One region of the Paraburkholderia sp. CI2 genome, then DNA from elsewhere that is predicted to be linked to it. Evidence: riboswitches for the same ligand, from Rfam matches in the RefSeq annotation. Region 1 holds a riboswitch; the other holds the start of a gene.
What was found. Region 1 has a riboswitch for thiamine pyrophosphate ahead of HDG32_RS21765 (FAD-dependent oxidoreductase). Riboswitches for the same ligand answer to the same signal wherever they lie in the genome.
Positions count from the first base shown of each region.

Region 2: another riboswitch for thiamine pyrophosphate. It lies ahead of thiC (phosphomethylpyrimidine synthase ThiC); the one in region 1 lies ahead of HDG32_RS21765 (FAD-dependent oxidoreductase).

Region 1 covers NZ_JACHDL010000016.1:79,898-85,797, forward strand. The annotation lists gene HDG32_RS21745 (ABC transporter ATP-binding protein) at 1-421, opposite strand, end outside; gene thiE (thiamine phosphate synthase) at 513-1,616, opposite strand; gene HDG32_RS21755 (thiazole synthase) at 1,613-2,428, opposite strand; gene thiS (sulfur carrier protein ThiS) at 2,536-2,733, opposite strand; gene HDG32_RS21765 (FAD-dependent oxidoreductase) at 2,793-3,929, opposite strand; TPP riboswitch at 4,151-4,274, opposite strand; gene HDG32_RS21770 (ABC transporter ATP-binding protein/permease) at 4,706-5,900, shown strand, end outside.
Region 2 covers NZ_JACHDL010000018.1:78,422-84,321, reverse strand. The annotation lists gene thiC (phosphomethylpyrimidine synthase ThiC) at 1-1,440, opposite strand, end outside; TPP riboswitch at 1,530-1,647, opposite strand; gene HDG32_RS23405 (GreA/GreB family elongation factor) at 1,790-2,191, opposite strand; gene HDG32_RS23400 (hypothetical protein) at 2,786-3,244, shown strand; gene HDG32_RS23395 (thioredoxin family protein) at 3,357-4,220, shown strand; gene HDG32_RS23390 (cytochrome b/b6 domain-containing protein) at 4,269-4,913, shown strand; gene HDG32_RS23385 (molybdopterin-dependent oxidoreductase) at 4,984-5,787, shown strand; gene HDG32_RS23380 (pentapeptide MXKDX repeat protein) at 5,880-5,900, shown strand, end outside.

The DNA of each region.
Region 1 (5,900 bases):
GGTCGCGCGCGCCGCGCAGGCCGACCGCGTTGAGCTTCATCAGCACGAGGTCGCGCAGCAGTTCTTCGGGGAGATCGGTGTGCTCGCGCAGCGAGAAGGCGACGTTTTCGAACACCGACATGTCGGTGAACAGCGCGCCGAACTGGAACAGCATGCCCATCTTGCGGCGCAGCGCGTAAAGGCCTTCGCGCGTCTGCTCGCCGATGTCCTCGCCATGGAACAGCACCTGGCCGCGCTGGGCGCGCACGAGGCCGCCGATCAGCCGCAGCACCGTGGTCTTGCCGCAACCCGAGCCGCCCATGACCGCGACGACCTGACCGCGACGAAAGCGCAGATTCAGATTCGACAGGACGAGCCGGTCGCCGTAACCGAAGTCGACGTCGCGCAGCTCGAGTAAGGTCTCGGGATAGGAAGGCACCAAACTGACGATCCTTTTACAGGGAAGGCCGAATTATAGGGCCATCATGCAAAAGCTGCCGTGAGGTGCCCCGTTCCGTGACTATGCCTGACGATTATTGCGTAAACTTGTGTTGCAGCGCAGACAAGGCGGCGGCCGGGTCGGGCGCTTCCGTCACCGCGCGCACCACGGCCGCGCAGCCGACACCGGTCGCGAGCACGTCCGGCAGCACCTGCAGATCGATCCCGCCGATCGCGACGAGCGGCACCACGCCGTCGAGCAGCCGCACATAGCGTGCGAGGCGCCGCAAACCCTGCGGCGCGGTCGGCATGACCTTGGTCGTGGTCGGGAACACGGCGCCCAATGCAATGTAGCTCGGCCGGAAATGCAGCGCCTTCAGCATCTCGTAGAAGCCGTGAGTGGACAGGCCCAGGCGGATGCCCGCGTCAGCCAGCGCGGACAGATCCGCGGTATGCACGTCTTCCTGGCCGAGGTGCACGCCGTACGCGCCCGCCTCGAGCGCCGCCTGCCAGTGATCGTTGATGAACACCTGCGCGTCGTGCGCGCGGCCGGCCGCCACGCAGCGCGCGATTTCGCGCTTCAGCTCGTCGGCGGGTTCGGCCGACTTGCGGCGCAACTGCACCGTCTTCACGCCGAAGCCGACCACCCGTTCGACCCAGTCCGCGGTCGGCAACACCGGATACAGGCCGAGCCTTGCCGGGCAGCGCGGGAACGCCTTGGCGGGTGCCGCCGGCAGGTCGGTAAGGCGCGGAAAGCGAGCGAGGTCGGCCGGGAAAGCATCGTCGGCGCGGGTCTCGTCGCCATCGCGCCACGCGAGCGCGAGCACCAGCGCGTCGTGCGGATCGAAACCGCAGTCGAGGAACGCGGCAAGCGCGGGAATCCAGTCTTCCGCCAGATGGCCTTCGAGGCCGTACTTCTCGCCGCCCAGATGCAGCGTCGCGTGGTTTTCCGCGGCGACGATCACGCCCGCACCCCGCGTCAGCCAGCGCGCGATTTGCTCGCCGTGCTGCTGTGCGTCGGCGGTCACGATCAGGTCGCCACCGTTCGGTTCGTCGGGTGCGATCAGGCAGATGCGCCACGGCGCGTGCGTCGGCGGCCAGTCGCCGAGACGGGCGCGGATGCGCTCGGCGGCTTCGATGAGTTCGTCGGCCGTCGGCCAGAACAGATCGCGGTCCTTCAGCGTCAACGACTGAGTCATGCGGCACCTCCATCCTGATGCCAGAACGGCATGCCGATCACCGGCGTGCTCGCGTGCGCGCTCTCGCGCTCGGCCATCGGGCCCGCGAGATACGCTTGCCGACCCGCCTCGACGCCCAGCGCGAACGCGCGCGCCATCGCGTCGGGGTGCGTCGCCTGCGACACGGCCGTGTTCAGCAGCACGCCGTCGAAGCCCCACTCCATCACCTGGGCCGCATGCGACGGCACGCCGAGCCCGGCGTCGACGATCAGCGGCACGTCCGGCAGCCGCTCGCGCAACACGCGCAGCCCGTATGGATTGATCACGCCCTTGCCGGTGCCGATCGGCGCGCCCCACGGCATCAGCGCCTCGCAGCCGGCGTCGAGCAGACGGCGGCCGATCACCAGATCTTCGGTGCAGTACGGCAGCACCTTGAAGCCATCCTTGACGAGCCGCGCGGCGGCTTCGATCAGGCCGACCGGGTCGGGCTGCAGTGTGTAGTCGTCGCCGATCAGTTCGAGCTTGATCCACTCGGTCTCGAAGATTTCGCGCGCCATGTGCGCGGTCGTCACCGCTTCACCGACGCTCAGGCAACCCGCCGTGTTCGGCAAGAGCGGCACGCCATGGCGCTTGAGCAGATCGAAGAAGCCGGCTTCGGCGTGGCCCTCGTTCATCTGACGGCGCAGCGCGACCGTCACCATGCCGGGGCGCGCGGCGTCGATCGAATCGGACAGCGATTGCAGCGACGGATAGCGCGATGTGCCGAGCAGCACGCGGCTTGCAAAAGTTTGACCGTATAGCGTCAGCGCGTCGGCGGTCTCGTGAGAAGTCATTTGCATCATCCTGGTTTGCCCTCGCGGCTAGAACCGACCGCGTTGCGGCAATGGGTTTTCGGCGACGGTTGTTGCGTTCGGTAAGCGAGAGGCTGGCGCGGTCGCGCTCAGCCGCCCGCGACCGGTTGCACGACGTCGAGCCGGTCGCCCGTTTGCAACGCGCGCGCCGCATGCTGCGCACGCGCGACGAAATCGCCGTTGAGCGCGACCGCGAACGGCGGACGCGCGCCAAAGGCGGCGAGCGCATCGGCGACAGTCGCGCCCTCGGGCAACGACAACGGCTTCTGATTGATATGAATGTCCATGGTGTTCGAATACGGTTCAATCGATGGCGCAAGCGGCATCGCGCGCGGCACGTTGGCCGCTACGCTCGAGCCGGCTCGCACGCGAAATGCTGCTGGAACAGCTCGCTCCAGCGTGAGTCGCGCCGCCAGCCGGCGAATGCGTCGGCATCACCGACGCGGCCGTCGAGCAGCGCGCTCGCGAAGCGCACGGCTTCGTCGGCGACTTCGGGCGCGATCATGTAGCCGTGCCGGTACAGGCCGTTCACGCGCAGCGTGCGCGCGCCGTCCCACAGCAGCGCGGGACGATGATCGGGCAAGGTCGGCCGGCACTGCGAATTCAGCTCGAGAATGCGCGCCTCGCCGAAGCCCGGGTGCACCGAAAACGCCGCGCTCAGCAACTCGAGCGCCGAACGCACGCTGACGGGCGACATGTCCTCGCCCTCCACCTCGGTCGCGCCGATCACGTAGAGGCCGTTCTGCTTCGGCGCGATATACAGCGGGTAACGCGGATGCAGTAGCCGCACCGGGCGCGTCAGCTGCAGGTGAGGCGCATGCACGCGCGCAACTTCGCCGCGGATGCCGCGCAGCGTCGGCAGCACCGGCTTCGCGCCGAGCCCGCGGCAATCGATGGTGATGCCGGCCTCGGGCAGCGATGCGTCGTCGATCGGCGTGTTCCAGTGCGTGTCGACGCCGCGCTCGGCAAGCCCGGCCGCAAGCGCGGACAACACCTGGCGGTTGTCGAGCTGGCCTTCTCGCGGCAGCAGCCAGCCTTGGCTGAAGCGGCCGGCCAACGCGGGTTCGGCGGCGCCGAGCTGCGCGCCCGCCAACGCGACGAAGCCGCCGTCGAGCAACTCGGCCGGCGCGTTCGCACGCACGCGCCGCTCGAATAGCGGCGCCTCGGTGCGATCCGCGTGATGCCAGACGACGAGCGTGCCGTTGCGCTGGAAAAACACCGGCTCCGGCAGTTCGGCAAGCACGCGCGGCCAGCTTTCGAGCGAACTCGCGCCAAGCCGCGTGATCAGCAGCTCGGCGCTCGCGGCCTCTGCCAGCGGCGCGAGCATCGCGGCGGCGACCCACGCGGCAGCCTGCGAACCGGTGGCATCGCCGCGCTCGTAGAGCGCCACGCGATGCCCGTCGCCAGCGAGGCGCCACGCGACCAGGCGGCCGCACAGGCCGCCGCCGAGCACGGCGAAATCGGGTCGGGCGGGACGGTTCATCGCGCGCGCTCCGTTCGACTGCGGTGGGCAAAACCAAAACGGCACGGCTCGCCCGAGGCGGCGTGACGAAGGGAAAAATGCATGTCTGAAGAATAGGCGGTAATCGAGTCCTTTCCGTACGGCCAAAAACGCACGTACCCAGGACGAAACCGGCGGGTGAAGCCGGCCGGTCACGACGTGCACATGTGAGCTGCGCTCGCCGCCCGGCGGGGAATGGAAGACGGTTGCTTCCGGAAACTTCCCGCGCCGGTATTACCCGGATCGGGTGCAAAGGGTCTCTCTCAGCCTCGCCGCCCCGGCATGAAAGTCATGCCGCCTGTGGGCGAAGCACCCCTGTTTCGTCGCAGGTCATTAGACCATAAAAGGCGCGGCGCCCGCAAACCAGCGCTCCGCAGTCGCCACCCCAATTTTGATCTGGCACCGTCTATCGAGATGCCGGTGCGAAGCGGCCCGGCGCTCTGGCACAATGCCGTGACCGGTGCCGCAAAAACGCGGCGCGCGCGACGCTCGTGGCCGCATGCGTGGCGGCGGCAGCGCAGCGGATGCCGGCCCCGAAAATTAATTTTCGCTTAAGGGCGTCACGCCAGAATCGGGCGCCAGTCCGGACTCGCGTTCATCGAGCGTGATGGCGCGATGCCCGGCCAGGTATCGCAGACCCGCGGCAGCCACGCCCTCGCAAAGGGGCCCGCAGTTCGCGGGATCGCCCGACATGGGTCAACCAGATCGGACCCGTACGCCGGAATGGCACTTCGGGTCAGCACTTCATCAGGACGCTCATGACACCACATACTTCCGCCAGCCCCGCGCTGCCGCCCGACGAAAAGGTCTCCGCGTGGACCCTGATCAAGCCCTACTGGGTTTCCGAGGAACGAGGCATCGCGTGGGGGCTGCTCGTCACGATCATCGTGATGAACCTGCTCGTCGTCTGGATCAACGTGCGCCTGAATAGCTGGAGCAGGGACTTCTACAACGCGCTGCAGGCGAAGAACGTCCACGACTTCCCGCACCTGCTGATGATCTTTACCGGACTCGCGTTCGGTTTCATCATCCTCGCCGTGTATGGACGCTATCTGCGCCAGATGCTCGGCTTCCGCTGGCGCCAGTGGCTGACCACCCGCTACCTGAACGAGTGGCTCGACGACAGCGCGTTCTACCGCATCGAGCGCGACCGCCTCGCCGACAACCCCGACCAGCGGATCAGCGACGACCTGCAGTCGTTCGCGACCACCACGCTGTCGCTGACGCTCGATCTGCTGTCGACCGTCGTCACGCTCGTGTCGTTCATCACGATCCTGTGGTCGCTCGCGGGCGCGTTGAGCATCTCGCTCGGCGGCATGCCGCTGCAGATCCCCGGCTACATGGTGTGGGCCGCCGCGCTGTATGCGGTGGTCGGCTCGCTCATCACGCAGAAGGTCGGCCATCCGCTCGTGTCGATCAACTATCAGGCGCAGAAAGTCGAGGCCGATTTCCGTTTCGGCTTGATCCGGCTGCGTGAGAATGCCGAGCAGATCGCGTTCTACAACGGCATGGAAACCGAGAAGACGAACGCGCGCACGCTGTTCGGCCGCATCCGCGACAACTGGTGGCAGGTGATGAAGTACACGAAGCGCCTGACCTTCGTGCTGAGCTTCTACGGTCAGATCGCGATCATTTTCCCGATCGTCGTCGCCTCGCCGCGCTACTTCGCGGGCGCGTTCACGTTCGGCGTGCTGATGCAGATTTCGAGCGCGTTCGGCACGGTCAGCGATTCGTTCTCGTGGTTCATCAACAGTTATACGAGCCTCGTCGAATGGCGCGCGACCGTGAACCGGTTGCGCGAATTCAAGCGCGTCGTGCATTCGCCGCGTCTGAAGGAATCGGTGTCGCCGGCCACGGAACATGGCGGCATCAATCTGCATTTCGTCGACAGCAACACGCTTACCACCGACAGCCTCCAGCTCGCGCTGCCCAATGGCAACCCACTGTCGCGCA
Region 2 (5,900 bases), on a different contig from region 1:
CGGCGCGATGTCGGTGGTCAGCGGCCCGAGCGTGTAGAACGGCGCTTCGTCGCACCAGTCGAGCTGCAGGTCCATGTTCTCCTTGATCAGTTGCATCGGCACATGGCCCGGACCTTCGATCATCACCTGCACGTCGTGCTTCCACGCGATCTGCGTGAGTTCGCCGAGCGTCTTCAGCTCGCCCAGTTGCGCTTCGTCGTTCGCGTCGTAGATCGAGCCGGGACGCAGGCCGTCGCCGAGTGAGAAGGCCACGTCGTAGGCCTTCATGATTTCGCAGATCTCTTCGAAATGCTCGTACAGGAAGCTTTCCTTGTGATGCGCGAGACACCACTTCGCCATGATCGAGCCGCCGCGCGACACGATGCCGGTCATCCGGTTCGCCGTGAGCGGCACATATTGCAGACGCACGCCCGCGTGGATCGTGAAGTAGTCGACGCCTTGCTCGGCCTGCTCGATCAGCGTGTCGCGGAAGATTTCCCAGGTGAGGTCTTCAGCCTTGCCGTTGACCTTTTCGAGGGCCTGATAGATCGGCACCGTGCCGATCGGCACCGGGCTGTTGCGGATGATCCATTCGCGCGTTTCATGAATGTGCTTGCCGGTCGACAGATCCATCACCGTGTCGCCGCCCCAGCGGATCGCCCACGTCATCTTGTCGACTTCCTCGCCGATCGACGATGTCACCGCCGAGTTGCCGATGTTCGCATTGACCTTCACGAGGAAGTTGCGGCCGATGATCATCGGCTCGCTTTCCGGGTGATTGATGTTGTTCGGGATGATCGCGCGGCCGCGCGCGATTTCCTCGCGCACGAATTCCGCAGTGATTTCGGTGAGGCCGTTCGGACCGAACGCGCTCGCGCCGAATGCCTGGCCGGGGTGCTGACGGCCCATCATCGCGGCGAGCTTCGCGCCGTTCGGGCCGCTCGTCTTCAGGGTCTCGAGGTACTCGGCACGGCGCTGGTTTTCGCGAATCGCGATGTATTCCATTTCCGGCGTGATGAGGCCTTGCTTCGCGTAGTGCATCTGCGTCACGTTCCTGCCGGCGATCGCGCGGCGCGGCGTGCGATGCAGTCCCGGAAAGCGCAGCTGCGCGGTGGCCGGATCGGCGGCGCGCTCGCGGCTGAAGCTGCTCGACAGACCGGTCAGCGGCTCGGTGTCGCCGCGCTCCTCGATCCACGCCTCGCGCAGCGCGGGCAGACCCGCGCGGATGTCGATCCTGGCGTCCGGGTCGGAGTAGGCGCCCGAGGTGTCGTACACGTAGATCGGCGGATTCTTTTCGCCGCCGAAGCTGTCGGGCGTGTCGGCCTGCGAGATTTCGCGCATCGGCACGCGGATGTCGGGGCGCGAGCCGGTCACGTAGACCTTGCGCGAATTCGGCAACGGCGCGACGGCGGCCTCGTCCACGTGGGCTTCGGCGGAAATAAACTTCGGGTTGGCGTTCATGTAAGTCTCCGTACAAAGTGGGGCGGCTAAGCAGGAGACCGAGATGGAAGTAGTCGGAAAATCGCGCAGAGGTGAGGCCCTTGAGGCTGGAGCGAAATCCGTACGCTTCCCTGCGCTGGCATTATCCAGATCAGGTTCAAAGGGTATTTCTCACCCACGCAACACGGACCTCCAGCTCCGCGCTACGCAGGACCCCCGCGTTAGCAGCGCACACGATACACCGCCCGCCCGCGGTTTGGCAACCTGTCTGAATGACTCAAAAAAACTGGTCCGGATGAAACCAGACATCTCCTATGCTTGATTCGAGACCGCATCGGACAGGGCAACTTACAGCGAGGGAACGGCCGCCTTACAGTGAAAAATCGTCGGCGGCTTCAGGCTGATACAGGATTTTGTCGAGCTTGAGCACTTTCTGATCGCCGCTGGGTGGCGTGAAGCGGATGCTCTCGCCGCGGCGCGCGCCGAGCAGCGCGAGGCCAGCCGGCGAGAACACGTTCAGGCGCCCTTGCGCGAAATCGGCGTTGGGCGGATAGACGACGGTCCACGTCATTTGTTCGCCGCTCGCCGCGTCGATCAGCGTGGCTTGCGAGTTCATCGTGACGACGTCGGCGGGGATGTCGTGCGAGTCGACGATCACCGCGCGTTCGAGCACATCGTCGAGCATGTGCTGCAACTTGGCGTCGGTGGCCGCGTATTTCTCGAGGCGGGTCACGTCGAGTTCGGTCAGGTAGCAGGTTTTGATCTTCTTCATCATCAGGACTCCGGATAAGGCGGTCATGGATGGCCGCGTGCAACGACCCATGGGGTGGTCGGCGGATGAGTGGACGAATGGGAGAGCCCGGTGCCCGGCGACGCGGCCCTGGGAATTGGCGGGCTGCGTCAGCGAGGGCGCCGGGCGGCGTGAAGCGGGACCGTTCGGGACGTCTCGCCGGGGCCGTGCGACGCGACGCCCGCGCGCGCGCACTCGCCTGCGCGGCATGGGCGCAAGCGGGCGAGAGCACGGAAAGTCGGACGACGCAGAGAAGTCACGGGCAAAACGACCAGGTGTTGGGGAAGAGCGATCGAGAGGCGCCGGGCGACAAAGCGTGAGGCCGCGCGGCAGCAGCGAGACGAAAGTTTGATGGTAGCACGCTGTCTCACGCAGTTCCGTTTGCGACGTCGCGCCCGTCGATTGACCGTTTTTGTGCGGTGCGAGAAGAAAGCGGTGTGGTCCGCATTGCGTTCAAGCCAGTCAGAGGATTGCCGTTAAACAAAGTGCAGCGAAGGCCGCACTCCGGCGAAGCGATTCGCGGGATGGCGCGTGAATGGCGCGAGGCGACTCGCGCCGATTGACAAAGAGGTGCACATGAAAGCGGAAAGCAGGCGGTGGCGAACGTTCGGTCGCACAGTCGCGGTGGTGGCATTGCTCGCCGCGCCGCTGGCGGCGCCGGCGGCATCGACGGTGACGGGCGGCGTGATCCGGTTCGTGGGGATGATCGTTGCACCGCCGATACAGATCAGCGTGGATACGGCGCCCCCTGGCGTCGCCGTCGGTAGCGCGAGCGTGGCGGGTCAGCGCTTCTCGCGCACGGTGACGTTCAGCGCGCCGCCGGGCGTCGTCAGCGGGGCCGATGTCGCGCTCGAAGTGAACGGCGGCACGCAGTCGCGCGATCTGGTGGCGGCGCGTTTCGTCGATGGCACCGGGCGCGTCGCGACGGCCCGCGACGGCCACTACGCGGTCGATCGCGCGGGCGGCGTGCTGTCGCTGAACGCGAAGCGCACCGATACGGACACGCGCGTGACGGTGGTGGTCAGTTACGACTGAGTCGCGGGCGAGCTTTGGCTGGCTCATCCCGCGCCGGAAAAAAAATTAAAAGAGGCTTGTCATAACCGGCCGCGCGGCTCGACAAACGTGCAGATTACGATCGGAGCACGTCATGTCGACCGCGCACAATCGCTCGATACTTCAGCGCTTTACGACTTTTTCGACGCCCGCCGTCGGCCTCGCGCTTTTTCTGCTGAGCGGTTCCGGGATCAGTGCGGCCGACGCGGCCGGGCCCCTATGCACCACGCACAGCCCCGCGCACCGCGTCGCGCTCGTCGAGCTCTACAGCAGCGAGGGCTGCGATAGCTGCCCGCCCGCCGACCGCTGGCTCAGTCAATGGAAAAGCGACGGCGCGGCGCACGGCATCGTGCCGCTCGCGCTGCACGTCGACTACTGGAACAGCCTCGGCTGGACCGACCGCTTTTCCCAGCATCGCTTCACTGAACGTCAGCAAACGCTGACGCGTCTCGCGGGCGCGCACACGCTCTATACGCCGGAAGTGTTCGTCGCGGGCCGCGAGCTGCGCCACTGGTCGCAACGCGACAGTTTCGAGCGCCGCATCGACGAGCTCGTCGCCGAACCCGCCCAGGCGAGCGTCGCACTTGCGCTGAGCCCGCGTGCGCCCGGCGCGTTCGATGTCGATGCGCAGTTCAGCACGACGGCAGCCGCCGCCACGGGTGCGTTGAGCGCCTATCTCGCGATCTACGAGAACGCGCTGACGACGCAGGTCGGCGCGGGCGAAAACCGCGGCGCGACGCTGCATCACGAGCGCGTCGTGCGCGCCTGGTTCGGGCCCGTGCCACTCGTCTCCGGTCAAGCGCGGATTCATCAGGACATCGATGTACACGCTGCGAGCGTCGATGCGCAAGCCGATCCGGGCGCCAACGCCGCCGACCGCTTCGGCGTGGTCGCGTTCGTCGAAAGCGACGCGAGCGGCGACGTGCTGCAAGCGACCGACCTTCCCGCGTGCCGTTGATCGACCTCGCGCGCGCCGCATTCACTACCGCTGCTCGAGGAGAGCCCCATGTCCACACCCCACGCCTTGCGCCCCAGCGCACCCGCCGCGCCCACCGCGCCGAAGCGCGGCGTCATTCATCCGCTGTGGCTGCGCATCACGCATTGGCTGAATGCGCTCGCGGCGATCGTGATGATGCTGTCGGGCTGGCGCATCTACGACGCGTCGCCGATCTTCCCGGCGTTCAGCTTCCCGACCGCGATCACGCTGGGCGGCTGGCTCGGCGGCGCGCTGCAATGGCACTTCGCGGCGATGTGGCTGCTGGTGTTCAACGGCCTCATGTATATCGCGCTGAATCTCGCGAGCGGGCGCTTCGTGCGCAAGTTCCTGCCGCTGACGCCGCGCGCGGTACTGCGCGATTTCGTCGCCGCGTTGCGCGGGAAGCTGTCGCATGGCGATCTGCGCGTCTACAACGCGGTGCAGAAATTCGCCTACCTGTTCGCGATCGCCGATCTGATCGTGCTCGTGCTATCGGGGCTCGCGATCTGGAAGTCGGTGCAGTTTCCGCTGCTGCGCGAACTGATGGGCGGCTATGACAACGCGCGCATCGTGCACTTCAGCGCGATGTCGCTGCTGGCCGCGTTTCTCGCCGTGCATCTGGCGATGGTCGCGCTCGTGCCGCGCTCGTTGCTCGCGATGTTGCGCGGACGTTGAGCCCGCGGCTACCCACGCGCATGCTCACGCTCATGAAATCGCAACGCGAATTCCAAACGGATACCGAATCATGAACAAGCCGATAGAGAAACCAGCGGACCCATCCGCACATCGTGTGAGCCACAAGCTCGACCGCGCGTCGATCCTGCTCGATGCGAAGCGCGAACTGGCGATGCCGTCGCGACGCCTGTTCGGCCAGCAGCTCTTGACGCTCGGCGGCCTGTCGATGCTGACCGGCTGCTCGCTGACCGACGACGCTTCCGTGAATCGTTTCCTCACCGCCGTGTCGCGGCTGAACGATCGCGCGCAGGCCGCGCTGTTCGATCCGAAGCAGCTCGCGCCGACCTACACCGAAGCGCAGATCACGCGGCCGTTTCCATTCAACGCGTACTACGGCATCGACGACGTGCCGCACGTCGACGGCTCAGATTATCAATTGAAGCTGAGCGGCCTCGTGACCGGCCAGCGCGTGTGGACGTTGCCCGAACTGTACGCGCTGCCACATGCCGAGCAGATCACGCGACATATCTGCGTCGAAGGCTGGAGCGCGATCGGCCGCTGGGGCGGCACGCCATTCGGCGATTTTCTGCGGCGCGTCGGCGCGGACACGACGGCGAAGTACGTCGGCTTCAAATGCGCGGACGACTACTTCGAAAGCATCGACATGCCGACCGCTTTGCATCCGCAAACGCTGCTGACGTTTTCCTACGACGGCGAACGGCTGCCCGCGAAATACGGCTACCCGATGAAGCTGCGCATGCCGACCAAGCTCGGCTACAAGAATCCGAAGCACATCGTCGAAATATTCGTCACCAACACGTATCCCGGCGGCTATTGGGTCGACCAGGGCTACAACTGGTTCGGAGGCTCCTGACGCATGCGGGCGCACGCGCGCTTGCGGCAGCGGCTTCGGAAGCACGCCGGCTCTCGCCGGCTTCGATTCATCCACCCCCAAGGAGTCATCCCATGAAGAAGATTGCAGTTACC